DNA from 2 places in the Bacillus pretiosus genome. Region 1 is predicted to be linked to the other one. Evidence: a T-box and tRNA genes for the amino acid it is inferred to sense, from the RefSeq annotation. Region 1 holds a T-box; the other holds one or more tRNA genes.
What was found. The T-box of region 1 lies ahead of ACU8YW_RS22230 (valine--tRNA ligase). A T-box ahead of a tRNA ligase gene usually reads a tRNA of that ligase, here a tRNA-Val.
Positions count from the first base shown of each region.

Region 2: it has a tRNA-Val gene. The T-box ahead of ACU8YW_RS22230 (valine--tRNA ligase) is inferred to sense a tRNA for this amino acid. The anticodon was not compared.

Region 1 covers NZ_CM129593.1:4,315,999-4,331,431, reverse strand. The annotation lists gene lon (endopeptidase La) at 1-423, shown strand, start outside; gene ysxC (ribosome biogenesis GTP-binding protein YsxC) at 420-1,016, shown strand; gene ACU8YW_RS22280 (organic hydroperoxide resistance protein) at 1,053-1,469, opposite strand; gene ACU8YW_RS22275 (MarR family winged helix-turn-helix transcriptional regulator) at 1,472-1,924, opposite strand; gene hemA (glutamyl-tRNA reductase) at 2,340-3,674, shown strand; gene ACU8YW_RS22265 (cytochrome c biogenesis protein) at 3,692-4,525, shown strand; gene hemC (hydroxymethylbilane synthase) at 4,541-5,470, shown strand; gene hemD (uroporphyrinogen-III synthase) at 5,473-6,225, shown strand; gene hemB (porphobilinogen synthase) at 6,246-7,235, shown strand; gene hemL (glutamate-1-semialdehyde 2,1-aminomutase) at 7,235-8,524, shown strand; gene spoVID (stage VI sporulation protein D) at 8,604-9,611, shown strand; gene ysxE (spore coat protein YsxE) at 9,674-10,699, shown strand; T-box leader at 10,858-11,090, shown strand; gene ACU8YW_RS22230 (valine--tRNA ligase) at 11,129-13,774, shown strand; gene ACU8YW_RS22225 (bifunctional folylpolyglutamate synthase/dihydrofolate synthase) at 13,866-15,167, shown strand; gene ACU8YW_RS22220 (stage II sporulation protein B) at 15,333-15,433, shown strand, end outside.
Region 2 covers NZ_CM129593.1:1,243,108-1,258,540, forward strand. The annotation lists gene ACU8YW_RS06450 (permease) at 1-319, shown strand, start outside; gene ACU8YW_RS06455 (DUF3976 domain-containing protein) at 348-530, shown strand; gene ACU8YW_RS06460 (hypothetical protein) at 665-1,024, shown strand; gene ACU8YW_RS06465 (hypothetical protein) at 1,043-1,309, shown strand; gene ACU8YW_RS06470 (hypothetical protein) at 1,391-1,936, shown strand; gene ACU8YW_RS06475 (hypothetical protein) at 2,094-2,690, shown strand; tRNA gene ACU8YW_RS06480 (tRNA-Val) at 2,754-2,826, opposite strand; gene ACU8YW_RS06485 (hypothetical protein) at 3,006-3,221, opposite strand; gene ACU8YW_RS06490 (hypothetical protein) at 3,629-3,856, shown strand; gene ACU8YW_RS06495 (D-alanyl-D-alanine carboxypeptidase family protein) at 4,011-5,297, shown strand; gene sipW (signal peptidase I SipW) at 5,495-6,064, shown strand; gene ACU8YW_RS06505 (TasA family protein) at 6,131-6,721, shown strand; gene ACU8YW_RS06510 (DUF4047 domain-containing protein) at 6,878-7,693, shown strand; gene calY (biofilm matrix protein CalY) at 8,103-8,696, shown strand; gene ACU8YW_RS06520 (helix-turn-helix domain-containing protein) at 8,770-9,093, opposite strand; gene ACU8YW_RS06525 (anti-repressor SinI family protein) at 9,173-9,307, opposite strand; gene inhA1 (M6 family metalloprotease immune inhibitor InhA1) at 9,650-12,037, shown strand; gene ACU8YW_RS06535 (aldehyde dehydrogenase) at 12,209-13,576, shown strand; gene potA (spermidine/putrescine ABC transporter ATP-binding protein PotA) at 13,810-14,793, shown strand; gene potB (spermidine/putrescine ABC transporter permease PotB) at 14,790-15,433, shown strand, end outside.

The sequences.
Region 1 (15,433 bases):
TCCGCACAAGCAGCGTTTAGCTATATTCGTTCTCGTGCAGAAGAACTTCAGATTGATCCGAATTTCCATGAGAAAAATGATATTCATATTCATGTTCCAGAAGGAGCAGTTCCAAAAGATGGACCGTCAGCAGGTATTACGATGGCAACGGCACTTATTTCTGCACTAACAGGTATTCCTGTAAGTAAAGAAGTGGGGATGACAGGTGAAATTACACTTCGTGGTCGTGTATTACCAATTGGTGGTTTAAAAGAAAAAACATTAAGTGCTCACCGCGCAGGCTTAACAAAAATTATTTTGCCAGCAGAAAACGAGAAAGATTTAGATGATATTCCAGAAAGCGTAAAAGAAAACCTTACGTTTGTGCTTGCATCTCATTTAGATGAAGTATTGGAGCACGCATTAGTAGGAGTGAAACAATGAAAGTAACAAAAGCAGATATTGTAATTAGTGCTGTTAAACCAGAACAATATCCAGACAGTGATTTACCAGAAATTGCATTAGCAGGTCGTTCAAATGTCGGGAAGTCTTCCTTTATTAATAAAATTTTAAATCGTAAAAAGTTAGTACGTATTTCTTCTAAACCAGGGAAAACGCAAACGTTGAACTTTTTCTTGATCAATGAGATGATGCATTTTGTTGACGTTCCAGGTTATGGATATGCGAAAGTATCTAAAACAGAGCGCGCAGCATGGGGCAAGATGATTGAGACTTACTTTACAACACGTGAGCAATTAGACGCAGCTGTATTAGTAGTTGATTTACGTCACCAACCGACAAATGATGACGTGATGATGTATGATTTCTTAAAGCATTATGAAATCCCAACAATTATTATTGCGACGAAAGCCGATAAAATTCCGAAAGGGAAATGGCAAAAGCATTTAAAAGTTGTAAAAGAAACGCTTGCTGTTGAAATTGGCGATGAAATCGTTCTATTCTCTTCTGAAACAGGACTTGGAAAAGAAGAAGCGTGGAAGGCAATTCATAGAATGACAAAAACAAAAAACGCGTGACGAATGTCGCGCGTTTTTTTTATTTACTAAATTTTTTTATCGTACGTTTAATGTAACCTCAATATTACCTCTTGTTGCTTTCGAATAAGGACATACACCGTGAGCGGCTTCTACAAGTTCTTGTGCTTCGTCATGAGAGACGCCAGCAACATGTACATCAAGTACAGCAGATAGGCCGAAACCACCATCTGTATCTTTTCCGATAGAAACGTGAGCAGTTACTTCTGTACTTTCTACTTTCACACGTTTTGTACGAATGACAAGTTGTAATGCACTATCAAAACAAGCGGCATAACCAGCAGCAAATAGTTGTTCTGGATTCGTTGCCTCTCCGCCTGCACCACCTAGTGCTTTCGGCATTTTTACATCAAGATTTAATATGCCATCATCTGAAATTACTTTTCCGTTTCTTCCACCTGTAGCAGTTACTGAAGCAGTATATAATTTATCCATGTTTATTCCCCTTTTCTATCATTAATTGTTTTCATTGTTTCAATTAGTTTATTTAATTGAATTAATAAAGAACGATATTCTTGTTCTGTAATTCCTAAATTTGTTGCCATTGTTTTCGGCAATGAACAAGCCTTTTCTTTTAAGTCTTTACCTTGTTCTGTTAATTTAATACAAACTTTGCGCTCATCTTCTTTGGAACGAACGCGTTTTACAAGTTTTAATGATTCCATTCGTTTTAACATAGGTGTTAACGTACCGGAATCTAAAAATAGACGTTCTCCAATTTCTTTTACTGTTAGTCCATCTTGCTCCCATAGTACGAGTAAAGTAATGTACTGGGGATACGTAATACCCATATCTTCTAAATATGGTCGATAAAAGCGGGTAACTTCTTTAGAACAGGCGTAAATAGAAAAACAAAGTTGGTTATCTAGATGTAAAGAATTCTCTGTCATACATAACTCCTTTCTAATTAAGTTGTGCACAATTTAATTTTATAAAATCAATATAACGAAAAAGAAATACAATGTCAAATACATTGTATTGAGAAAGTTTGTGCTACAATTTGGAACAATCATACATATTTTTCTTCATGATGAAAGAAGATAGGAAAGATGATGTTATAATTCATATGGAATAGTTTCCATCACTTGATTATGAGGGCTTTTTTTGGTAACGTACAAATAGAGTTATTAATTTATAATCATTATAAAGTAGAAAGTCTTTATTAGTTTTACTGAATCTCCTTTATTACATACGGAGAATAAATAAAAAATAATCGGTTGTTCACACGATTGTCAGATTCATAAGAGGAAAGTTGTATTATGATAGTAGATAAAGTGATAAAACGGGTGAAGGGGGACATGCTGCGTGCATATTCTTGTTGTTAGTGTAAATTATCGAACAGCCCCTGTAGAATTTCGTGAGAAACTCACATTTCAGGCAGCAGAGCTAGAGCAAGCAATGACTACATTACAAAATCAAAAGAGCGTGTTAGAGAATGTCATTGTATCAACTTGTAATCGCACTGAGATTTACGCTGTTGTCGATCAATTACACACGGGACGGTATTATATTAAGAAGTTTTTAGCTGATTGGTTTCAGCTTGAAATAGAAGAAGTCGCACCATATTTAACCATTTTTGAACAAGACGGTGCAATAGATCATTTATTCCGCGTGACGTGCGGTTTAGATTCTATGGTAGTTGGAGAAACACAGATTTTAGGCCAAATAAAAGATAGCTTTTTAGAAGCGCAACAAGTAAAAGCGACAGGCACAATTTTTAATGAGTTGTTTAAGCAGGTGGTTACGTTAGCGAAACGTGCGCACTCAGAAACGACGATTGGTGAAAGTGCGATGTCTGTTAGCTATGCTGCTGTTGAGCTCGGAAAGAAAATATTTGGTGAGTTAACAGATTGTCATGTGCTTATTCTTGGTGCTGGTAAGATGGGTGAGCTGGCACTGCAAAACTTATATGGAAGCGGTGCTCGAAAAGTAACCGTCATGAATAGGACGTTTACGAAAGCGGAAGTAATGGCTGAGAAATATATGGGACATGCAAAGCCTTTAAGTGAATTGCAATGTGCATTATTAGAAGCAGATATTTTAATTAGTTCAACTGGTGCATCTGAATATGTCATTACGAAAGAGATGATAACAAAGGTAGAGAAAATGCGCTCTGGTCGTCCGTTATTTATGGTGGATATTGCAGTGCCACGTGATATTGATCCAGCGATTGATGAACTAGAAGGTTCTTTTTTATATGACATTGATGATTTGCAAGGAGTAGTGGAAGCAAATCGTGCTGAGCGTTTGAAAGAAGCAGAGAAAATTCAATTTATGATTGAAGAGGAAATTGTTTTATTTAAAACGTGGTTAAGTACACTTGGTGTTGTTCCGTTAATAGCAGCTCTTCGTGATAAGGCACTTGCTATCCAAAGTGAAACGATGGAAAGCTTGGAACGAAAAATACCGAATCTTAGTGATCGTGAGAGAAAAGTAATTAGTAAGCATACGAAAAGTATTATTAATCAATTATTAAAAGACCCAATTTTAGTAGCGAAAGAAATTGCTGCTGAAGAGGGAGCAGACGAAAAATTAGCGTTATTTGCAAAGATTTTCGACTTAGAAATGGAAGATGTAGAGAGTTGTGCGGAAGAAGTAGAACATAAAAGAGCGTGGACACCATCCGTTCCATCTTTATAATTTGGAAGGATGATCGGATGAGTTTTTTAAATAACAGTATTATTTATCATATTGCAATTATTTTATATGCTTGTAGCATTAGTTTATATTTTATAGATTATTTCCAAAGTAACCGAAAGGCGAACCGATTAGCTTTTTGGTTACTTTCGATTGTATGGGTTCTGCAGTCTATCTTTATGTTACTTAGGGCTACAGATTCAGAAACGAACCCTATATTAACTTTATTATCAGGGATTTATTTTTATGTTTGGCTATTGATTACGATGTCGTTAGTCATTAATCGATTTATGAGAATTGACTTTCTAGTCTTTTTTACAAATGTTGTCGCATTTGGCGTAAGCGCTTTTTCTATTTTTACACCGCTCGGAAAGATGTCGCCGGTACTGGCAGAGCAATTAGTTTCAGAACTTGTATATGTACATGTCGGTATGGCTATTATTTCTTATGCAACTTTTACTGTATCGTTCATTTTTTCTATTATGTATTTATTGCAATATCGCCTATTAAAAAAGAAAAAATGGAATGCGAGATTAAGAAGGTTAGGGAATTTACCGAAGCTAGAATCGATGTCTTACGGATTAAATTTATTTTCTGTTCCATTTTTCTTATTAGCTATATTATTAGGATGCATATGGGGATATACGAAATTGGACAATTTCCATTGGTATGATACGAAAGTGATTGGGTCTTTTGTCGTTCTATTTGTATATTGTGCTGGCCTATATTTACGAGTGGCAGATGTGTTGCAAGGGAAGAAAATCGTGCAGTGGAACATCGGAGCATTTCTCGTAATGCTAATCAATATTTTTCTATTAAGCAGTTTATCCAACTTCCACTTTTGGTATTTATAATGAGGAGAGAGAATTATGCGCAAAATTATTGTAGGGTCACGAAAGAGTAAATTAGCATTAACGCAAACAAACTGGTTTATTGATCAGTTAAAAGCACTAGGTTTACCATATGAATTTGAAGTGAAAGAAATCGTCACAAAAGGTGATGTTATTTTAGATGTTACTCTTTCAAAAGTAGGCGGAAAAGGCTTGTTTGTTAAAGAGATTGAACATGCGTTACTTACGAAAGAAATTGATATGGCTGTACATAGTATGAAAGATATGCCGGCCGTACTTCCAGAAGGATTAATGATTGGTTGTACACCGAAGCGTGTTGACCCTCGTGATGCTTTTATCTCAAAAAGCGGAGCAGCGTTTAAAGAGTTAGCAGAAGGCGCTATTTTAGGTACGAGTAGTTTAAGACGCAGTGCACAATTATTAGCTGCGAGACCAGATTTACAAGTGAAGTGGATTCGAGGAAATATCGATACACGTTTACGTAAATTACAAGAAGAGGATTACGATGCAATCATTTTAGCAACAGCTGGATTACAAAGAATGGGCTGGGATAATGAAGTTATTACAGAACATTTAGATGAGACGTTATGTGTACCTGCTGTAGGACAAGGTGCATTAGCGATTGAATGCCGTGAGGATGATAAGGATTTACTACAGTTGTTAGCGCATATGAATGATGCAGTAACAGAAAGAACAGTGGCGGCAGAACGAGTATTTCTTCATAAACTTGAAGGTGGCTGCCAAGTTCCGATCGCTGGATATGCAACTCTTACAGAAAATGATGCAATCGAATTAACAGCTCTTGTCGGTTCTATGGACGGTTCTATTTTATTGAAAGAGATAGTAGTAGGAACTAATCCAGAGGAAGTAGGATTAGAGGCTGCGGACCGTTTAATTAAACAAGGCGCCAAAGAACTCATTCTTGCTGCAAATAAGGGGCAACAATAAATATGAACGCTCTCGCTGGCAAAACGGTATTAATTACACGTGCCCAGCATCAAGCGAAACAAATGAGTGTAGCGGTGAAAGAAAAGAGCGGAATTCCATTGGAAATTCCGCTTTTGCGTATGGAAGGTATGTCTCATAGGCAAATTCAACATATAGCAGGGCACCTGCATTCGTATGACTGGGTTATTTTTACGAGTAAAAATGGAGTAGCTTTTTTTCTAGATAGTTTGAGAAAGAAGCTACCCGCAAAGACTAAAATTGCTGCAGTAGGCGTGAAAACAAGGTTAGAGTTAGAAAAGCGGGGCTATCAAGTGGACTTCGTTCCAACTGCATTTGTTGCAGAAGTATTTGCAGAAGAGTTTGTAAAAAGACTAAGTGGAAACGAGTGCATTTTATTTCCGAAAGGGAATTTAGCAAGAGATGTAATTCCAGTTGCACTTCGCGAAATTGGTGTTTCTCTAGATGAGCTAATCGTATATGGTACGAAAGAGAATGTAGGGAAAAGGCAAGAGCTTATAGTAGCGTTAGAAGTAGGGAAAGTAGACATTATTACATTTACAAGCCCTTCAACTGTTACTAGTTTTGTTCGTTTACTTGAGGGTACAAACTGGAGAGAATGGACAAAAAACTGTACAATTGCTTGTATAGGGCCTATTACGGAAAAAGAGGCGATCCTTTATTTTCCACATGTTATTATGCCGAAAGAGTACACTGTAGAAGCATTACTACAATGCATTTGTGAATCTATAAAATAAAAGAATGGGGATAGAAATCTATGAACTCTTTACAATTTAATCGTCATCGTCGCTTAAGACAAAGCGGTAATATGCGTGCGCTTGTGCGTGAAACGTTTTTACATACGGAAGATTTTATTTACCCTATTTTTGTATTAGAAGGAGAAAATGTTCGTAATGAAGTGCCTTCTATGCCAGGCGTATATCAAATATCTTTAGATTTATTGCAAGCTGAAATGCAAGAGGTTGTTGATTTAGGTATTCGTTCTGTTATTGTATTTGGTTTACCTGCTGAAAAAGATGAAGTTGGATCATCAGCATATTGTGATCATGGAATTGTGCAACGTGCAATTAAGCAAATTAAAGGTGAATTCCCTGAGCTAGTAGTAGTTGCAGATACATGTTTATGTCAATTCACAAGCCATGGTCATTGCGGTGTAATTGAAGATGGTATTATTTTAAATGACGAGTCTCTTGCAGTTCTTGCGAAAACAGCTGTAAGCCAAGCGAAAGCAGGAGCGGACATTATTGCGCCATCAAACATGATGGACGGATTCGTAACAGCAATTCGCCATGCATTAGATGAAAATGGTTTTGGACACGTACCAGTAATGTCGTACGCTGTGAAATATTCATCAGCATTTTACGGACCATTCCGTGATGCGGCGCACGGTGCTCCGCAATTTGGTGATCGTAAAACATATCAAATGGATCCAGCGAACCGTATGGAAGCATTCCGTGAAGCAGAATCAGATGTAATGGAAGGGGCAGATTTCTTAATTGTAAAGCCAGCTCTTTCTTACTTAGATATCGTTCGTGATGTGAAAAATAACTTTAATTTACCAGTCGTTGCTTATAACGTAAGTGGTGAATATTCGATGATTAAAGCAGCAGCGCAAAATGGTTGGATTAATGAAAAAGAAGTTGTACTTGAAAAATTAATTAGCATGAAACGTGCAGGAGCAGATTTAATTATTACGTATCATGCTAAAGATGCAGCAAGATGGTTACAAGAAGGAGGCGCTAAATAATGAAAAAGTTTGATAAGTCGATTGCGGCGTTTGAAGAGGCGCAAGATTTAATGCCTGGTGGCGTAAATAGCCCCGTTCGTGCTTTTAAGTCTGTTGGTATGAATCCGTTGTTTATGGAGAGCGGAAAAGGCTCTAAAGTATATGATATCGATGGAAATGAATACATCGATTACGTATTATCATGGGGTCCTTTAATTCATGGTCATGCGAATGATCGTGTTGTTGAAGCTTTAAAATCTGTTGCTGAAAGAGGAACAAGCTTCGGTGCCCCAACGGAAATTGAGAATAAATTAGCGAAACTTGTTATTGAGCGCGTACCATCAATTGAGATTGTACGTATGGTTAACTCTGGAACAGAAGCGACAATGAGTGCGCTACGTTTAGCTCGTGGTTATACAGGACGTAATAAAATTTTGAAATTCATCGGTTGTTACCACGGTCATGGTGATTCGTTATTAATTAAAGCCGGTTCTGGTGTGGCGACGCTAGGTTTACCAGATAGCCCAGGTGTACCAGAAGGTGTAGCGAAAAATACGATTACCGTAGCGTATAACGATTTAGAAAGTGTGAAATACGCTTTCGAACAATTTGGTGATGATATTGCTTGTATAATTGTAGAACCAGTAGCAGGAAATATGGGTGTTGTTCCTCCGCAACCAGGATTTTTAGAAGGTCTTCGTGAAGTAACAGAGCAAAATGGTGCATTGCTTATTTTTGATGAAGTCATGACAGGATTCCGAGTTGCTTATAATTGCGGACAAGGTTATTACGGTGTAACACCTGATTTAACTTGTTTAGGTAAAGTAATCGGTGGTGGCTTACCAGTAGGAGCATACGGTGGTAAAGCAGAAATTATGCGCCAAGTTGCACCGAGCGGACCGATTTACCAAGCAGGTACTTTATCAGGTAACCCACTTGCAATGGCAGCAGGTTATGAAACGTTAGTACAGTTAACGCCAGAATCATATGTAGAATTTGAGCGTAAAGCTGAAATGTTAGAAGCTGGCTTACGTAAAGCGGCTGAAAAACATGGCATTCCGCATCATATTAATCGTGCGGGTTCTATGATTGGTATCTTCTTTACAGATGAACAAGTTATTAATTACGATGCAGCAAAATCTTCAAACTTAGAATTCTTTGCGGCTTACTATCGTGAAATGGTAGAACAAGGTGTATTCTTGCCACCATCTCAATTCGAAGGTCTATTCTTATCGACAGCACATAGTGATGCAGATATTGAAGCGACGATTGCAGCAGCTGAAATTGCAATGTCAAAATTAAAAGCCTAATTGTTGAAAGAAAATCGCTCTCCATAAGGGGAGCGATTTTTTTTATTCATAAAGTCAGCTTTCCATACATAAATCTGTAATGACATATAGTTTGGGAGGGGGAAAAGAAGTGGCAACAGATCATTCATTACGTTTTTCATTAAAAGAATCTGTTTGGTTCCAAAAAGGACAGGAAGTCGAAGAACTTTTGTCAATTTCGTTAGATCCAGACGTTGAGATAGAAGAGCTTGATCATGAAGTTATCGTGAGAGGGCAATTAGATTTAACGGGAGAGTATGTTGCGCGGCAAGATGATTCGGCTTATTCATTAAGAGATTTATCGCCAGCGAAGTCGATTGATTATGTAGAAACAAGGGAAGATGGGGTTAATGAACTTGTTCATTCCTTTCCGCTTGAAATATCAATTCCGAGAAACCGTGTGAAAGTAATTGAAGAACTATATGTATCTATTGAGGAATTTGATTATGAATTAAAGGAAAATGGTTGCTTACAATTATTAGCGGATATATCTATCACTGGTTTATGTGATGAAGAAAGAATCGAGGATGAAGAGGAAGAAACAGCGTATGCTGAGTTAGAGGCTGATTCCGCACAAGAAGATGAAAATAGACCCGCCATGCACGTAGAAGAACCAGTCTATAAGGAATCAGATGAGTGGGAAGATTACGCATTTGAACCGTTTCAACTAGAGGAAAGAAAAGAGCAGGAAGTAGAGGAAGAGGAAATAGAAGAACATGAATTTGTGGAGCGTGAAGAGGAGAAAGAATCAACGCCACAATTTGAATTGTTCGGAAGAAAAGATTTCAAGAAAGAAAAAGCGAAAAAACAAGAAGAGCAAGAAGAAGAAGCGTATTCACAGCGAGATGAAAATGCACTTTATTTAACGAAAATATTTACGAAAGAACCGGAAGAAGAATTTACAAAGTTAAGAATGTATTTCGTGCAAGAAGGGGATACAATCGAATCTGTTGCAGACCGTTATGAAACGTCTGTACAAAACTTATATCGTGTCAATCAAACAGAAGATATATATTTAACTGCGGGACAAATTATTTATATTCCTGTTTCAAGGGCAAAAGCGAAATAAGTGAGTGTTTTCACTCACTTATTTTCCTAAAGGCAATGTTTTGAATAGAAAGGGTTATTCGTATGGATATTGAATTACGAAATCGCTATGAACCCATTGTAAGGCAATATAGATTGGATACACAGCATATGGAAGAGCACGGAAGTGTAACGAAAATTTACACGAATCAAGGTCCGTATGCGCTCAAGAAAATAGAAGACGGGAAATTAGAGAGGAATAACTTTTTGCACCATATTCAATATTTGAAGGAGAACGGTTTTTCAAATTATGTACCTATATACCATGCGACGGATGGAAATTATATTTTAAGTGACGGGACGTATAATTATTATTTAATGCCTTGGTTAGAACGTGCGGAAGGCAATGGCGAGGATAATGATCAATACCATAAAATGTTTCAAACTCTCGGGACGTTACATCAAAAAACGGTGAAAGAAGAAACGTATACAGAAGAAGATTTAGAAAAACATTATACAAATATATCCGATCGCTGGGAGAATGATGGTGAGATGTTAGAAGAGTTTCTCGTAGAATCTGAAGCGAAGTGGTATATGTCTCCGTTTGAATTGCAATATTGTACGTACTATCATCATGTAATGAGGGCGCGTGAGTTTGCAATGAAGCAATTAACTGAGTGGAACGATGCGATGAAAGAAAAAGAAAAAACACGTATTACTTTTGTACATGGTAACGTATCGCTTAATCATTTCTTATTTGATTATGAACGGAATGGCTATTTTATTAGTTTAGAAAAATCTAAGTTTGCCACACCGGTGCAAGATATAGTAGGGTTTTATTCTCGGTCTTTAAATACGTATCCAATTGCGCGAAGTGATCGGTTTGAATGGTATCAAATGTACCAAAAAAATTTCCCTTTTACGAAAGAAGAGCAACTACTCATGTTTGCATATATGACGTATCCATCGCAATTTATTCGGCAAATCCAGTCTTATAAGAAAAGAAGAGAGAGTCGCAATGAGGAAAATGAACTGCTCGGAGTAAAGAGCTTACAACAATCGCATTGGCTCGTTAGCAATATAGAATATTTCCTTTCGCAATTACAAGCTGCTCAGCAAGGGAGCGGATAAAGTGATGGGGTCTTACTGCCCGCAAATAGCGGGAGAAAGAAGATAAGTAGAGGATGCTACTTATCTTCTTTTTTTGCCCAAAAAGCCGTAGTATTAAATTTATCTTGACGAATAGGGTTTCGTTTTTTACACTATTGTATATAATAATTAACAATCATATAAATGCCTTGAAGGGGAAGAGTATAACAAGAAACGTCTTCAGAGAGGAGAATCATTAGCTGGGAGATTCTCTAGATAGTTATGTTAGAAGGTAGCCCTGGAGCATCTTTTCTGAACGGAATAGTTCTCATTAGGAAAAGACGGATTTGTCCGTTATCAAATTAAGAGTATAAGCAAATTCCTGAATTTGTTTGTAAATAAAGGTGGTACCGCGATGTCCCTCGTCCTTTTTTGGATGAGGGGCATTTTTTATTTTAAGGAGGGAAAATAATGTCAAACACGGAAAAGAATTTACCAACTAAATATGATCATATGTCCGTTGAAGAAGGCCTTTATCAATGGTGGCTTGAAGGCAAATATTTCGAAGCAACAGGAGATGAGAAGAAACAACCATACACAATTGTAATTCCACCTCCGAACGTAACTGGTAAGTTACACTTAGGTCATGCTTGGGATACAACTCTTCAAGATATTTTAACTCGTACGAAGCGTATGCAAGGTTACGATGTATTATGGCTTCCAGGAATGGACCATGCGGGTATCGCAACACAAGCAAAAGTAGAAGGGAAACTTCGTGAAGAAGGTATTTCACGTTACGATCTTGGCCGTGAGAAATTCCTTGAAAAAGCTTGGGAATGGAAAGAGGAATACGCGTCTCACATTCGTCAACAATGGGGGAAAGTTGGTTTAGGATTAGACTATTCTCGTGAACGTTTCACATTAGACGAAGGTTTATCTGATGCGGTTAATAAAGTATTCGTTCAATTATACGAAAAAGGCTTAATTTACCGCGGTGAATATATTATCAACTGGGACCCAGCAACACGCACAGCTCTTTCTGATATTGAAGTAATTCATAAAGAAGTTCAAGGTGCATTCTACCATATGAACTATCCGTTAACAGATGGTTCTGGTCATATTCGTCTTGCTACTACTCGTCCAGAAACGATGCTTGGTGATACAGCAGTAGCAGTTCATCCAGAAGACGATCGTTACAAACATTTAATCGGGAAAACAGTTACACTTCCAATCGTAGGCCGTGAGATTCCGATTATTGCTGATGAGTACGTAGAAAAAGATTTCGGAACAGGCGTTGTAAAAATTACACCAGCTCATGACCCGAATGACTTTGAAGTAGGTAACCGTCATGACTTACCACGTATCTTAGTAATGAACGAAGATGGATCAATGAACGAAAAAGCTGGTAAGTATAACGGTATGGATCGTTTCGAATGCCGTAAAGCGTTAGTGAAGGACTTACAAGAAGCGGGCGTATTAGTAGAAATCGAGCCTCATATGCATTCAGTAGGTCATAGTGAGCGTAGTGGTGCAGTTGTTGAGCCTTACTTATCAACACAATGGTTCGTAAAAATGGCTCCACTTGCTGAGAAGGCAGTAGAGCTTCAACAAAAAGAAGAAGAGAAAGTAACGTTCGTACCAGAACGTTTTGAAAACACATACTTACGCTGGATGGAAAACATTCACGACTGGTGTATTTCTCGTCAATTATGGTGGGGACACCGTATTCCAGCTTGGTATCATAAAGAAACTGGTGAAGTATACGTAGGTACAGATGCACCAGCAGATATTGAAAACTGGAATCAAGATAACGACGTACTTGATACATGGTTCAGTTCAGCGTTATGGCCGTTCTCAACACTTGGCTGGCCGGATGAAGATTCAGCAGACTTTAAACGTTATTATTCAACAGATGCATTAGTAACGGGGTATGACATCATCTTCTTCTGGGTATCTCGTATGATTTTCCAAGGTTTAGAGTTTACAGGCGAGCGTCCATTTAAAGATGTATTAATTCACGGTTTAGTTCGTGATGAGCAAGGACGTAAAATGAGTAAATCTCTTGGTAACGGTATTGATCCAATGGATGTTATCGAGAAGTACGGTGCAGATGCAATGCGCTATTTCTTATCAACAGGAAGCGCACCAGGTCAAGATTTACGTTTCAGTATGGAAAAAGTAGAGTCTACTTGGAACTTCATTAATAAAATTTGGAACGCATCACGTTTCGTATTAATGAACATGGATGATATGAAGTATGAAGAAATCGATTTAACTGGGGAAAAATCAGTTGCGGATAAGTGGATTTTAACTCGCTTAAACGAAACAATCGAAAGCGTAACGCGTAACATGGATAAATATGAGTTCGGTGAAGCTGGTCGTTCATTATACAACTTCATTTGGGACGATTTCTGTGACTGGTACATTGAAATGGCGAAACTTCCACTATACGGTGAAGATGAAGCAGCTAAGAAAACAACTCGTTCTATTTTAGCTTACGTATTAGACCAAACAATGCGTCTATTACACCCATTCATGCCATTCGTAACAGAGAAGATTTGGCAACATTTACCGCATGAAGGCGAATCTATTACAGTAGCAGCATGGCCAACAGTTCGTGAAGATTTACAAGATACAGAAGCTGCGGCAGAAATGCACCTTCTAGTTGATATCATTCGCTCTGTTCGTAACATCCGTGCAGAAGTTAATACGCCAATGAGCAAAAAAGTTCAAATGCAAATTAAAGCAAAAGATGAGGCTGTACTTGCTCAACTTACGAAAAACAGCTCTTACATTGAGCGTTTCTGTAACCCAAGCGAATTAATAATTCAAACGGATTTACAAGCACCAGAAAAAGCAATGACTGCAATCGTATCAGGTGCAGAGTTATTCTTACCGTTAGCTGATCTTATCAATCTTGATGAAGAGAGAGCACGTCTTGAGAAAGAATTTGAGAAGTTCGACAAAGAAGTAGAACGTGTACAGAAGAAACTTTCAAACCAAGGTTTCGTAGCGAAAGCTCCTGCAGCAGTTATTGACGGAGAGCGTGCGAAAGAGCAAGACTACCTAGAAAAACGTGAAGCAGTTCGCCAACGTCTAGCAGATCTTGAAAAGTAAAATATTTTTTAGAGGCTCACTATATTGGTGAGTCTCTTTTCTTTGCGTATAATAGGAGTATGAAGGTTGTCTTTTGAAAGGGGAAGCATACGTGATACATACATACGAAGAAGCGATAGGGTGGATTCATAGCCGATTGAAGTTTGGTATTAAACCGGGATTAGAAAGAATGAAATGGATGCTAGAAGAGCTCGGAAATCCAGAGCGTCACATAAAATGTGTTCATCTTGCTGGTACAAATGGAAAAGGTTCAACGTTAACATATATGCGCTACATGTTAGAAGATGCAAAATATAAGGTAGGAACATTTACCTCTCCATATATTGAAACATTTAACGAACGTATTAGTGTGAACGGGACACCAATTGCAGATGAAGAGATTACTGAACTTGTAAAGATGGTAAAGCCAGTCGTTGAAAAACTAGATGGGACGGATTTAGGGGAAGCGACTGAGTTTGAAATTATTACTGTTATGGCAATTTGTTATTTCGGTAAAGTTAATTTCTGTGATGTTGTTTTATTTGAAACAGGGCTTGGAGGGCGCTTTGATTCTACGAATGTTATTCATCCTGTTCTCACGATTATTACAAATATCGGCCACGATCACATGCATATTTTAGGGAATACACTAGGAGAAATTGCATATGAAAAGGCGGGGATTATTAAGTCTGGTGTTCCGGTTATTACTGGTGTACGAGATGAGGAAGCATTGCAAGTCATTCAAAAAGTTGCAAAGGAAAATCATACAAACTTATACGAGATGGGCAAGCATTTTACAGCGTTACATAAACAGTCTGGCGAAGATGGAGAACGGTTCGATTTCACTTGTCCTTTCGCCACTTTTGAAGATGTGCGAATCTCAATGAAAGGTGTTCACCAAGTAGGAAACGCAGCACTTGCACTTATGGCAGTCATGTATGTCAAAACATACTTATCATTTTTAATTGAGGAAGTAGAAATAAGAACTGGATTACAGGAAGCGTATTGGATTGGTCGATTTGAAAAACTGCAAAGCAATCCAGATATTATTATAGATGGTGCCCATAACCCAGAAGGTATCGAAAGTCTTGTGAAAACAGTAGAATCACATTACAAAGATAAAAATGTAATAGTTTTATTTACTGCCCTAGGTGATAAACAATTGCATAATATGGTAGATCAATTAGAAACCATTGCCGATGAAATTATTTTTACAACATTCGCCTTTGATCGTGCTATTTCTGCTGACAAGCTTGCATCGTATTCAAAGAAAGAGTCAAAACTAGTTTTTGAAAATTGGAAAGAGGCAATTGATACGAAGGTTGAAATGATTGGAGAAAATGATGTTTTTATCATAACAGGTTCTCTTTATTTCATTTCGGAAGTTCGAAAATATATTCGCGAGAAAAACTAGATAGTCTTTGCTATCTAGTTTTTTTGTTCTACAAATGAAGTCAAATGCATACATATAAGATAAATATATAGGGTTATTTGGCGAATTCCTCTGACAAATATCTCGTTTTTTTGTGAAATCAATATGATATGATGCGGACAACGATAAGAGGTGAGGTGTGAGTGTATGGACAAGCAATCACGAACGATCTCAGTGAAAGTGAATGGAACAGAAGCGAAGTATGAGGAGAAGAAGAAAGATGAATTTGAATGGATGGTAGTAGAAAG
Region 2 (15,433 bases), 2.2 Mb from region 1:
AACCATGGTATTAGCGGGCATAATGACGCATTCCGCACCACTGGCTCCAACGTATACAGTACTTACGATGATGATTATGTGTTTCTGCTTAAGTTACTTACACCCGCAATTTAAAGAAAAAGATGAGCGAATGAAACTTATTCGTTATAAAGGAATGTTCTTCAGCTTTTTTGCGCTAACGGCATATTACCTTCTTTTCTCTTTCGGTTTAAATCTACACGTAATTACACTATCTGCGGTTGAACTATTAAACATACTTATGGCACTTACGATGAGTACAGTTTTTATCTCATTTGTTGTTTTATCGAAAAGATATTAAGATGGAAGAGAGAAAGGAAGATTAACATATGCAAATGATGTATGCTTTTGGCATTGGACTTGTATTATTTTTAGCCGTATTCTTATTTATTCGAAAAGACGTTCAAGGTGGGACGTTAACGAAAAGAGGCTTTTATAAAATGATCGGCTGTTTAGTTGTTATGTTTATAGCGATTATCGTAATGATCGTTTTAATAAATCAATCACTATAGAATATAAAAATGGAACCTTACTGTAGTAAGGTTTTTCTTTTTGATGTAAAATCCGAAAATTCCCATGAAATCCATTTACTACATATAATGGATATTATATAATTTAATAAAATGATAGATAGGGAGCATAGTATATGAATAAAAAAACTATCTTCTTTTTATTAATATGCCTACTACTTATAGCTAGTATTACTTATATAATATGTAACAAACGAGAACAAGTGCCACCTATGTTAGTATGGGAGCACCAAGAATACTATGTTACGAATGAACCTGCCGAAGCTGAAAAAGTTGGACAAAGGCTCGGAGAAGTAACGAAGAAAATTGAAACAAGTAAAAAACCTACTAAAAACAGTGAATCCAACATAGTACAAGAAAAAACAGAAGTATTCACAATGATAGAGGAAGAAAAAAATCCTCACTCATCTTTAATCATAAAGGAGCCTTATAGTGACGAATATAGAGTAGTAAGACCGATGTTACATGTACTATAAAGTGAAAAGGAGACTCATATGCAGACAGTAACTTATCCATGGTCGTTAAGAAAAATGTTTGTTTTTTTCCTTTGCTTCATCCTTCCGCCAATCGGCGCAATTTATATTTTGATGAATCGAGAAGCGCTACAAAAGAGAGACTTCATTTTATATGTATTATTTGCTGCTATTAATATATCGCTTTGGTTATCACTTATGATCTTTGAGAGGAGTATGTGGATGGTAGCGGGGCATTATGTGTTTGGAGCAATTATTATTGTTTTATCGAATATGAATAAGAGATAAGCCAGCAATCTTAAAGTTGCTGGTTTTTATTTTGCTATTTATAATGAGGAAATAAATTTTTAATAGAGAGTAGTGGGCGTTATGAGATGGAAAGAGGGGACGTTTGAAAAAATAGACACGAATGACTTATCTATTGAGCAACTCATACATACATTCAAGGAACAAAACGTAAATGGCGGAGCGGTTATAAGCTGTTTTAAAGTACATAAAGAAAATTTTTTCAAAGAAATACCACATTTGAAAGATGGATACGAGCACTTCTTTAGAAGAATCTTCAACTCTTTAGATATAATGCATAACTTAGAAGAGTTAAAAATACATACGTCAGAAAAATATAAGTTTCATTTTAAAGAGCAATGGGCAGTCATGCTTGATGGTAGCATTGCCGCTCAAATTTTGTCGGGTGGAGCATATGAAACATTTAAGAAACGACCAGTTATCGCAAAACAATTAGCAGTTAATCTATGTCAATATATGTTCCAAGATCGATACGAAGATATTAAAGTTTTTGAAAGCTATAGCCCTTGGACAGATTGGTTTTATGATGTTGCGTGGGATGTTACTTGGATGGTGTTAGATAGTAAGGAGCAGAAAATGTGGTTCATCTGTGCTACGGATACGGATTGATAGAAAAGAGCCTTGTAGGAAAGCTGCAAGGCTCTTAATATTTTGGGAATGAATAGAAAATAAATCATATAAATGCTATACTAAAAAATGTTTGTAATGTCAGTTTCATACTATTATATAATGCTGACTTACTAGAAAAGATAAGAGGAGAATGAGCGTGCAAAAGATAAAGAAACTATTACTGTTAATGATGGTAGTAGGATTAACAGTAGGTGTTTTAGCAGGGTGTGCAAATCCGAAAGATACGACAGAAGAATTTTTAACAGCGATACAAAAAGGTGATATAGAAAAGGCTCGTACATTTGTTGAGAGTGACAAGGAATTTAACAAACTAAATGAAAAAACAGATGATGCTGAGGCAAAAGCAATGCTGAGTGCAATTACGAAAAACTTTAAATTTGAAAAGCTAGAAGAAGTATCGAAAAAGGATGACAAAGCAGAAGTGAAAGTGAAAATTACATCTGCTGATCTATCCGTTGCTGTAACAAAAGCAGTGGGAGAAGTTATGCCAATGGCCTTCGCTAGTGCTTTTAGCGAAGACAAAGAGCAATCTGAAAAAGCAATCGAAAAAACGATGACATCAGCAATCGTCAAACACTTATCAGATAAAGATGCAATCATGGCAACTCGCGAAGTTACATTGAACTTAAAGAAAAACAAAGATGGCGACTATAAAATCGTTGCAGATGATAACTTGAAAGAAGTATTGTTTGCTAATGCGAAGTCTTTGGAGAAGATGTTTGGTGGGAAGTGATTGATTTAGATAAAAAAGAGAAACCATATCACGTAGAAGGTTGATACGGTTTCTCTTTTTTTATGACCCCGGAGAGGCTCGAACTCACGACCTCCACCCTGTCAAGGTGGCGCTCTCCCTGCTGAGCTACGGGATCTTCAAAAATGCGTATGTAACAGCATCTTTAATCTTTATGCTAAAGCAATTATATATAATTAACTGAAATTTTACAATATTTTTATAGTAAGTTTTAAAAGGGAAATCATATGCAATTATGCGAGTAGTGTCTGAAGGGATAATGATGAGAATAAGACTTAGTAGAATGTAGCGGTCATATTATTTAATGTATTTATCCAAAGGGTTTTCATCGCTTAAATCAACAAGTAAAGGACATAAGAATAATAAAGGTAGAGCGGCATTAGCATGATGAAAGGTGTCATTTGATAGATACTGCCTTCCAAAACAATACGGGCAATCTTTTTCAAATGTCACGAGTATTGACCATACATCTTTTATTGTCCACTTCGTTTTACAATACGTACAACGCGCCATAGAGTTCCTCCTCATTTTAAGTCTTCTTCTAGTATATTCCATTTTATTGTACTGAAGTCATTTGTATTTGGTGTGATAAAATGTAAGTTGTTTTGTTTTTTTATGTGGATTTATTTAGTCATTTATGATCAATTACATATCGTTTCATGTTTTTGCAGGATGATAGATTTTCAGCTTCAATATGCAAATTGGCCAATATATCCTTTTTACAATTTACTTAAAATCATGTATAACAGAGATACAAGATTATTTTACCCCGCTATTTGCGGACGGTAAGATCCCCACCTCAAAATTTAGCGAAAGCAAAGAAGTTAGGTGGTGGCAGGCTGCTCGTAAAAGCCCGATTGGTGAAGGCTGATTAAAGTTTCACTTTATAAATATTCAGTAGTAGAGGGAGAATTATTGTAATGGTAAGGAAAACGTTCAAGATGCGCGTATCTAGAAATAGAACGATTTCGATTAATGGCTCGATTCTTGATGTGGATGTTACACATGATGAGTTTTTACAAGAGTTTGTTGAGTGGGTCGATTCTAAAGGCTGGTCGTTTATGGGGATGACAGATGAGATTACACCCGAGGAAGCTAGTCAAAATTTAATAGATTCATTGATTGATGAGAAGGATAAGAAAGAATAATTCCTTCTTATTTTTTATTGTATATTTATGTTCTTTATCGTAAAAGTGTGATATAGTGAAAAAAGTGAATATTCTTCCAAATTAATACAAATTACATATAGGTTGGTAGAGGTATTTTATAGAATGTGAAAGTAAAGGGAAAAGGGAGAGTCATATGGTAAATTTTAAGAAAATTTCGGTTTTCGTTATGGTTATTTGTTTATTTTTTTTGACACCTATGACGTTATATGCTGAGACGAATATTGGAGTAAATCCGGAGCAAGTGGCACCTCCACCTGCGGAAGGGCCGAATGTTTTTAGTCAGTTTGCGACTACGATTGATGCGAAAACAGGAGATATGTTGTACGACAAAAATGCACATCATCGTGCGTTCCCTGCTAGTATGACGAAAGTGTTAACGGCGATTTTACTGATGGAGCATACGAAGCCAGAGGATCAATTTACGTTTTCACAATTAGCATTAGATCAAGAGAAGAGTAATTATCAAATTGAGTTTCACCCTGGTGAGACTATTAATAGAAATACTGCACTTATGATTTTAATGGTGCTGAGTGCGAATGATGTGTCGTATGCGATTGCGGAGCGTATTGGAGGAAGTGTTGAAAACTTCGCCAATATGATGAATGAAAGGGCGAAGCAATTAGGGGCTAAAGATAGTCATTTTGTAACGCCAAATGGATTGCATGATCCAAATCATTATACGACGCCATATGATATGGCCATGATTACGAGAGGTGTGCAAAAGTATCCTGAAATTTTACAAGCGATGAATACGAAAAGAACGACGGTTACGACATCTACGCAAACAGTTTCTATTTTTAATAAGTCTACTTATTTTGAAAATCCATATAGTATGGGTGGTAAGACAGGATTTACGAATGAAGCACGCAATACGCTCGTTTTATTAAATGAGAAGGATGGTAATCGTATTATAAATGTAGTAATGGCTTCTCAAAGACCTGAAATTTATGAAGATTTGAAGCAGATGGCGGAATATTCTTTTGGGCAATTTACGAAGCAAACTGTACTAGATAAACATAGTTGGCACCAAAAGGCAAAGTATTTAAATAAAGATGTTGATTCTGAGCTGGAAAAAAGTGCAGAGCTTATGCTAAAGAAAGATGAAGGGAAAAATATAAAAACGGCTTTTCGGGTTAATTCAGTGGATAAAGAATCTTTGTATCAAAAAGGAATTCATCGCGGTGAAGTAGTTGGTGCGGTAGATATTATAAAGAATAATCAAACGATTGCGACTATAAATGTTCTTTCAAAAGAAGATGTTACTTTTGCGATGCCTAAAAAAGATACAGTTGCACCTGAAGTAAAGGAATCGAATGTGAAAGTGATAAGTGTTGGAATAGGTGCGATTTTATTATTTGGAGCGATTTTATATGTAGTGCTGCGCCGAAATAACCAAGGGATGAAATCAGAAGAAAAATAAATTGCTAGTAGACCGTGATGAGATTTTGTCACGGTCTTTTTTGTATGCATTTCAAAAATGATTTAACTAATAATTGTAAATTTTCTTATTGCATTTCCATATCGTTCGTTATATTATTTACTTGTGTTCTTGTTAGAGAACTAAAGTGAATATTGTATACTTCAAATAACATAAAACAACGGAGAGGGAGAGAAACGATGAAATTAATTTGGAGGGTGATTAGCAACGTTATCTCATTTGTTTTATTTGCATTGATGATTTGCTTAGCTTTTGTAGTTATTTCTTCAAAAGCGAGCGGTGGGGATCCAACAGTGATGGGATATCAATTTAAATCAGTGTTATCAGGATCGATGGAACCGACATTTTTAACAGGATCAATCATTGCGATAGAACCGACGAAAGATGGTTCTAAATATCAAAAAGGCGATGTTATTACGTTTAAAGAGAAAGATGACAAAATTATCACTCACCGTATTATCGGTGTGAAAGATACAAATGGAAAAGTAATGTATGAAACAAAAGGGGATAACAACAACGGACCAGATTTAGCACCAGTACTTGCAGAGAATGTAATTGGAAAGTATGCAGATATTACAGTTCCATACGTTGGTTATGGACTGAATTATGCGAGTTCAAAAGCGGGAGCAGCATTACTTCTCATTATTCCTGGAGTCTTTTTACTTGGCTATTCCGCAATTTCTATTTTTGGCGCTATTCGTAGCATTGACGGAGAAAAGAAAGATAAAAAAGTAGAACAATCCGTCTAGTTCGTTTGGTTATACTTTCCGTTTAGGAAGTTAACAAATATATATATATATTAAGGGGATATGGACATGACTTTAAAGAAAAAATTAGGAATGGGTATCGCATCAGCGGTATTAGGCGCTGCATTAGTTGGCGGAGGAACATTTGCATACTTTAGCGATAAAGAAGTGTCAAATAATACATTTGCGTCTGGAACACTTGATTTAGCGCTGAACCCATCAACAATTGTGAAAGTGGATAATTTAAAACCAGGTGATACAATTGAAAAAGAATTTAAATTGGAGAATAAAGGTACACTAGATATTAAAAAAGTACTATTAAATACGGAGTATGATGTAGAAGATGTGAAGAAAGATAATAAGAAAGACTTTGGTGAAGACATTGAAGTAGTTTTCTTGAAAAATATAGATAAAAAAGATGAAGTAATTAAGAGAATGACATTGAAAGAGTTGAAGAGTAAAACAATGACTGCTGCAGAAAATGATTTAGTAAGTTGGTTATGGCCTGAGAAAGGTATTAAAGCAGGAACTAATGATTCATTTAAAGTGAAATTCCACTTTATTAATAAAAATGAACCTCAAAATGAATTCCAAGGCGACAAACTGCAATTAAAATGGACATTTGAAGCACAACAAGGCGATGGAGTGGAGAAAAAGTAATCATAAAAAGAGACTATCAAAAATGATAGTCTCTTTTTATGATAAAAGTGAAATGTACAAAGAAACATAATTTCTTATATCATTTTATAATTCACTTTATTATAATAAAGGTATAGTTCTTGATAAAGAACAAGTTGTTCGATAGGAGAGATTAAAATGCTGAAGCCACCTCGCAAATTCAAAAGGATGCTTATATTGCCATGTTTGTGTTCTATTACTTTTTATTTAGGCTCTCAAATGATGACTTATACAGAAGCAGCTTTCATTCATGAAACGAAAGTTGAGGCTACTATTTCTACAGCAAGTATTTTTCCAAAAACAGTTGATCAATTAACAGAACAAGCTAAGCAACATAAGGAAGTTATTTTGCGTGAGTATGAAGGGATGAAATTGAAATTAACCTTTACTTCCATTCAAGAGTTAGAGCAGGTGCTTGCTACGTGGAAGCAAGGGCGTGAGAAAATAGTTGCGGAAAGAGAATTGTTACAAAAAGTATATGTATCAATAGAGGGTCCTTATAATCAAGTGCAAGAAGAGTTAAAAGGAAATAAAAGCGAATCGAATAAGCCAGTATTCTCATATGTGAATGCTGGTTTTCATATAGTGAAAGACAATTGTGAGTATGTTGATAAAGAGGTAAAGTTACAGGTGATTGATAAACAAATTCAAGATTTTGAGAAATTACTAGTAGAGGAAACAGCAAAACAAGTAAGTGAGGCTAAGAAACAAGAAGAAGCGAAAAAGCAAGAAGAGAGTAAAAAGCAAGAAGAAGCGAAAAAACTAGAAGAGAGTAAGAAACAAGAAGAAGCGAAAAAGCAAGAAGAGAGTAAAAAGCAAGAAGAAGCGAAAAAACTAGAAGAGAGTAAGAAGCAAGAAGAAGCGAAAAAACTAGAAGAGAGTAAGAAGCAAGAAGAGGCGAAAAAACTAGAAGAGAAGAAACAAGAAGAACAGAAAAATAAAGATAGCAAGTAAATACAGCAACTTTTCAGAGCGAATAGAGGTTATAAAGCCGAATAGGTGAGAGAGCATTGCGACTCACCTATTCGGCGTGTCTTCTTTATTTTAACAATACACGTCATATACGAGAAAACTGGTTGGCAGCATGATGGTGAAAGATACTAATTAGTATAGATAGTGAAAATTAATTACGTTTTTCTTTGTTTCTCAACAAATTTCCGAAAATTTAAAATGATATTGAGAAATAAAAATAACTGAAAATACTAATAAAAAAATGTTGTATTTATATAGAGTTGTTCGTTATAATGAACTTAAGGTTTTTAAAAGAGAACGAATATTAGCTAAGCTAATATAGTTTTCTTTATGTCCCTTATTGAAAAATTATAGGGGGAAAAATATAAAAAACAGCTAGGGGGAATTGATTGTGAGTCTGAAAAAGAAATTAGGTATGGGAGTTGCATCAGCGGCACTGGGGTTATCTTTAATTGGTGGAGGAACGTTTGCATACTTTAGCGATAAAGAAGTATCAAATAATACATTTGCAGCTGGGACGTTAGATCTTACATTAGACCCTAAAACGCTTGTAGATATTAAAGATTTAAAACCAGGGGATTCTGTTAAGAAAGAGTTCTTATTAAAGAATAGCGGTTCATTAACAATTAAAGACGTTAAACTAGCAACAAAGTATACTGTGAAAGATGCAAAAGGTGATAATGCTGGTGAAGACTTTGGTAAGCACGTTAAAGTGAAATTCCTTTGGAACTGGGATAAACAAAGTGAGCCTGTATATGAAACAACTTTAGCTGATTTACAAAAAACTGATCCAGATCTTTTAGCTAAAGACATCTTTGCTCCTGAGTGGGGAGAAAAGGGTGGATTAGAAGCTGGTACAGAGGATTATTTATGGGTACAATTTGAATTTGTAGATGATGGAAAAGACCAAAATATCTTCCAAGGTGATTCATTGAATTTAGAATGGACATTCAATGCTAACCAAGAAGCTGGCGAAGAAAAATAATAAAAAAGCGGGTATCCCCCGCTTTTTTTTATAAAGAAAAAGAAGTGCTGGTTGTTAGCACTTCTTTCTATTATTATTTTTGATCGTGCTTCCATTTTGTAAATTCAAGAAATTCACGAAATTGTTCTTTGGAGACACCAGAGTTCATTGCATCTTTAACAAGCTGTGTCCATTCGGAGTCTAGGTTAGTTTCCTTTGTTGTTTCATCATGAAGTAAAGTATCAACTGGAATTTGTAGAACTGCTGCGATCTTTTCAAGAAACTGAATGGAAGGGTTTTTTTGTAAATTTCGCTCTATAGAACTAATGTAAGATTTAGCAACACCAGCTTTTTCGGCAAGTTCAGTTAATGAAATACCTTTTTGTAAGCGAAGGCGTTTTATACGTTCTCCAATCATATTTGCGCACCTTTCTATCAATATGTAGTCGTCTTATGATGTCATTATTATAACATAAACTTCGTTAAAAAGAACAAGGCTATTGAGCCTGACTGGATGGCTTCATACGTCTTAAAAAATGTTCGATATCTTGCAGGGCGATACCAGCGTCTAGAGCTTCAAGTATTAAATCAATCCATTCTTGGTCCAGTGCGTCAGTCTTATCTTTGTACAAATGTAATTCCTCCCTAATTATCGGTCATAACTGCTGCTACAGAATATATGATAATGCAATCGCATTTTGTGTTTTATATAGTGAATTATCAAATATTTTGTAGATAAAACAAAGATAAAATCCCCATTAAATTCCCTCTATGGCGATTATAAAGTTTCTGACAAATATTTTCAATATTTTCAGAAAACATTGTTGAATTGTGATATATTCGTATGCTAACTATGGAATTTTTACAAATATGTTAAAAAAATTACATAATATAACTAAATATTGAAAAAATATTGAATTTTTAATAAAATTCAATTTGTAATACATATTTTTTATTAGGGGAGGAAATAAGGGATGAACAAGAAACCGTTCAAAGTTTTGTCATCAATCGCTTTGACAGCTGTGTTAGGTCTTTCATTCGGGGCGGGTGGCCAGTCTGCATATGCTGAAACACCTGTGAATAAGACAGCTACGAGTCCAGTCGATGATCATTTAATTCCAGAAGAACGTTTAGCAAATGCGCTAAAAAACCGTGGGGTAATTGATTCGAAGGCTTCAGAGACAGAAACAAAGAAAGCCGTCGAAAAATACGTAGAGAACAAAAAGGGTGAAAATCCTGGGAAAGAAGTATCAAATGGGGACCCACTTACAAAAGAAGCATCTGACTTTTTAAAGAAAGTGAAAGATGCGAAAGCTGATACGAAAGAAAAGTTAGACAAACCAGCAACAGGAACACCTGCAGCGACAGGCCCAGTTAAGGGTGGTCTAAATGGTAAAGTACCAACTTCTCCAGCAAAGGGAAAAGAATATAACGGTGAAGTTCGTAAAGATAAAGTACTCGTTTTACTTGTAGAGTACGCTGACTTTAAACATAACAATATCGATAAAGAACCTGGTTATATGTATACTGACGATTTTAACAAAGAACATTATGAAAAAATGTTATTCGGTAATGAGCCATTCGCATTAGAGGATGGCAGCAAAATCGAAACGTTTAAACAATATTACGAAGAGCAATCTGGCGGTAGTTATACAGTAGACGGAACAGTTACAAAATGGTTAACAGTTCCTGGTAAAGCTGCTGATTACGGTGCAGATGGTGCGACAGGTCATGATAATAAAGGACCAAAAGGACCACGTGATTTAGTAAAAGATGCATTAAAAGCAGCTGTAGATAGCGGTATTGATTTATCAGAGTTTGACCAATTCGATCAATATGATGTAAATGGCGATGGAAATCAAAAACAACCGGACGGTTTAATTGATCACTTAATGATTATCCATGCGGGTGTTGGACAAGAAGCAGGCGGCGGTAAATTAGGTGACGATGCAATTTGGTCACATCGCTGGACTGTTGGACCAAAACCATTCCCAATTGAAGGCACACAAGCGAAAGTTCCATATTGGGGGGGAAAGATCGCGGCATTCGACTACACAATTGAACCAGAAGATGGCGCAGTTGGTGTATTCGCACATGAATATGGTCATGATTTAGGTCTTCCAGATGAGTATGATACAGACTATACTGGTGACGGTGAACCAATTCAAGCTTGGTCTGTTATGAGTGGCGGAAGCTGGGCTGGTAACATTGCAGGAACAACGCCAACGAGTTTCTCACCACAAAATAAAGAGTTTTTCCAAAAAACAATCGGTGGTAACTGGGCAAATATCGTAGAAGTAGATTACGAGAAATTAAATAAAGGTATCGGTCTAGCAACATATTTGGACCAAAGTGTTACGAAATCTAACCGCCCAGGTATGATTCGTGTTAACTTGCCAGATAAAGATATAAAAACAATTGCTCCAGCATTTGGTAAGCAGTATTACTACAGCACAAAAGGTGACAATCTTCACACAAAAATGGAGACGCCACTGTTCGATTTAACAAATGCAACGACTGCGAAATTTGATTTCAAGTCATTGTATGAAATTGAAGCAGAGTATGATTTCCTTGAAGTACATGCTGTAACAGAAGATGGTCAGCAAACATTAATCGAAAAACTGGGTGAGAAAGCAAATAGTGGAAATGCACATTCAACAAATGGAAAATGGATTGACAAATCATACGATTTAAGCCAATTCAAAGGTAAGAAAGTAAAATTAACATTTGAGTACATTACAGATGGTGGTTTAGCATTAAACGGTTTCCTACTTGATAATGCATCACTAAATGTAGACGGTAAAGTAGTATTCTCTGATGATGCAGAAGGTACACCGCAGTTCAAATTAGATGGATTCGCTGTATCTAATGGAACAGAGAAGAAAAAACATAACTATTATGTAGAGTGGAGAAACTATGCTGGTTCGGATAACGCATTGAAATATGCTCGCGGTCCAGAATACAACACAGGTATGGTTGTATGGTATGCAGACTCAGCTTATACAGATAACTGGGTTGGTTTACATCCAGGACATGGTTTCCTTGGCGTAGTTGATTCTCATCCAGAAGCAATTGTTGGAACTTTAAATGGTAAACCAACAGTAGCAAGTAGTACACGATTCCAAATCGCTGATGCGGCGTTCTCATTTGATAAAACGCCAGCTTGGAAAGTTGTATCTCCAACGCGCGGAACGTATACGTATAATGGCTTAGCAGGCGTACCGAAGTTTGATGATTCGAAAACGTATATTAATAAACAGATTCCAGATGCAGGACGTATTTTACCGAATCTTGGCCTGAAGTTTGAAGTAGTAGGACAAGCTGATGATAATTCTGCTGGTGCTGTTCGTTTATATCGTTAATACAGTAAAACTACCGAAAGATTTTCTTTCGGTAGTTTTTTTGTGAGCAATGAATTTTATATGCAAGAAGAAATTATATATAATGTAACTTTACGAATAGAAATTTATTATATATGAAGTCTATATAAATAATGAAAGAATTGGATAAAAATAGTGGGAGAAGGTGAATGAATGAGTGTTTCTTCTATTGTAAATAAACAAAAAGCATATTTTTATAATGGCCATACGAGAAGTGTAGAAGTGAGAAAGAATAATTTGAAGAAGCTTTATGAAGGCATTCAGCGTTTTGAAGAAGAAATATTTCAGGCATTGAAATTAGATTTAAATAAGTCAGTTCATGAGTCGTTTACAACGGAAGTTGGATATGTATTAAAAGAAATTTCCTTTCAATTGAAGCATATTTCATCGTGGAGTAAACCGAAGCGGGTTCGAACAGCACTCACTCATTTTGGATCAAAGGGGAAAGTAGTTCCTGAACCGTACGGTGTGACACTTATTATTGCACCGTGGAACTATCCGTTTCAATTAGCAATTGCACCTCTTGTAGGAGCGTTGGCGGCTGGAAATACAATTGTTTTAAAGCCGTCAGAGTTAACGCCAAACGTTTCCAAAGTACTTACGAGGATGTTAGAGGAATTATTCCAAGAAGAGCTTGTAGCGGTAGTAGAAGGCGGTGTAGAAAAGAGTACGGAATTGTTAAAGGAACCGTTTGATTATATTTTCTTTACAGGTAGTGTCGGTGTTGGAAAAGTTGTGATGGAAGCAGCAGCGAAACGGTTGACGCCACTCACGTTAGAACTTGGGGGAAAAAGCCCATGTATTGTACATAAAGATGCAAAAATAGATGTAACAGCAAGACGAATTGTTTGGGGTAAGTTTTTAAATGCAGGGCAAACGTGTGTAGCGCCTGATTATATGTATGTGCATGCTTCGGTGAAAGAACAGTTAATCGAGGCATTACGACACGAAATTGCGGAGCAGTATGGAAAAGATCCACTAAACAATGACAATTATGTACGAATTGTGACTGAACGTCATTTTGAACGTTTATGTTCATTTTTGAAAGATGGTAAAACGGTAATCGGCGGGAACTATAAAAAAGAAACTTTACATATAGAACCAACAGTGTTAACAAATGTTACATGGCAAAGTACTGTTATGGAAGATGAAATTTTTGGTCCGATCTTACCAATTGTAGAATACGACAACATAGAAGAGGTAATTGGAACAATTCAGCAACATCCGAAGCCATTAGCGTTATATGTATTTTCTGAGGATAAAGAAGTACAAAAGAAAATGACAAGTAATATTTCATATGGCGGAGGCTGTATTAATGATGTTGTCTATCATCTTGCAACGCCATATTTACCTTTTGGTGGTGTTGGAAGTAGTGGATTAGGTAGTTATCATGGGGAAGAAAGTTTTCGGACTTTTTCACATTATAAAAGCATTTTAGCCCAATCTACGGCATTCGATATGAAAATTCGTTACTCTTCTACAAAAAGTGCTTTAAAATTCATACGAAAGTTGTTAAAATGATGATGGTGTTTATCAGTAGGCGTAGCCGTATGATAATAGCCCCTTCGTAATGGAAGGGGTTTTTCTGTTCGACATATGTATCATGCAAAAATGAATCAAACATACTACATAAAGAATAGAAGAGAACGCTAAACAACCATTTTTGTTTGGATCGAAACAAAAAATAGTCTATAGAACATAAATATTTATTCATGAATATAAAAATTAAAATTTAAGGTAGATAGGACGGGAAAATGAAAAAGATTATTAAAGTTGAAGCAGTAGAAAAACATTTTGGAAATCAAGTGATTATCCCACCTCTTTCTTTAGACATTAAAGAAGGGGAATTTTTAACGATTTTAGGGCCGAGTGGTTGCGGGAAAACAACGTTACTTCGCATGATCGCAGGCTTTGAAACGCCAACTAAAGGGAATCTTTTATTAGATGATGAAAAGATTAACGATTTGCCACCATATAAGCGTCATATGAACTTAGTGTTCCAACATTATGCGCTATTCCCACATATGAATGTGGAGAAAAATATTTGTTTCGGTATGAAAATGCAGAAAGTACCGGCAGCAGAGCAGAAAGAGCGTGCTGAAGAGGCAATGCGTTTAACGCAGTTACTTGAGTTCCGTAATCGTAAACCTGCAAAGCTTTCTGGTGGACAGCAGCAGCGTGTAGCAATTGCGAGAGCGATTGTAAATAACCCGCGTGTATTATTACTAGATGAGCCACTTGGGGCGTTAGACTTTAAGTTAAGAAAAGATTTGCAACGTGAATTGAAAAACTTACAACGTAATTTAGGAATTACATTCATATACGTAACGCACGATCAAGAAGAAGCGATGAGCATGAGTGATCGTATTGTCGTTATGAATAAAGGACATATTGAACAAATTGGAACGCCGAAAGAAATTTACAATAAGCCGAAAACAATGTTCGTTGCGACATTTATCGGTGAAAATAATATTGTGAAAAACGGGGAAGGCTATGTAGCAATTCGCCCTGAAAACGTAAAAGTACGTTCGGTTGAAGAGCCGATTTTAAAAGAATACCATCTTGGACATATTGAAGACGTTGAGTTTGTTGGAAATATGGAAAAGCTGTATGTACGTGACGAGAAAACATCAGAATTACTAATGGCATATCAAACTGCTGAAGAAGCAGCGCAGTGGAGCATTGGAGATAATGTATACGTAGGCTGGGAGCAAGAGGACGAGGTGACCTTAAATTGAAAAAAGGGAAATTACTCGCACTACCGACAGTCGCGTGGCTGTTAATCTTCTTCCTAATTCCCCTTCTGTTTGTATTGGCATTTGCCTTTATGCAGCGCGGGGCATATGGGACAGTTGAAATGCAATTTACGTTAGAGAATATAGCTCGTGTGTTTGATCCACTATACATGGGAACGTTATGGGAAACTGTTAAGATTGCAGTTATTACAACAGTAATCTGTTTAGTAATTGGTTATCCATTTGCTTATACAATTACAATTGTTGATCGCAAATACCGTTCAATTCTTTTATTATTGGCAACGATCCCGTTTTGGATTAACTTCCTTGTTCGTTCATACGCATGGATTGTTATTTTACGTTCACAAGGTCTTGTAAACACATTGCTATTGAAACTAGGTATTATAAGTGAACCTTTAAATTTACTATATAACACACCTTCTGTAATACTCGGAATGGTCTATTCTTTATTACCATTTATGATTTTACCGGTGTATGCAGCGATTGAGCAGCTTGATAAGCGTAAGTTAGAAGCAGCTTATGATTTAGGAGCAACACCAGCAAAGGCATTTTGGAATGTAACAGTACCAATGACGATGTCAGGGATTGCTACTGGTTCTATTTTAGTGTTTGTTTCTTCTAT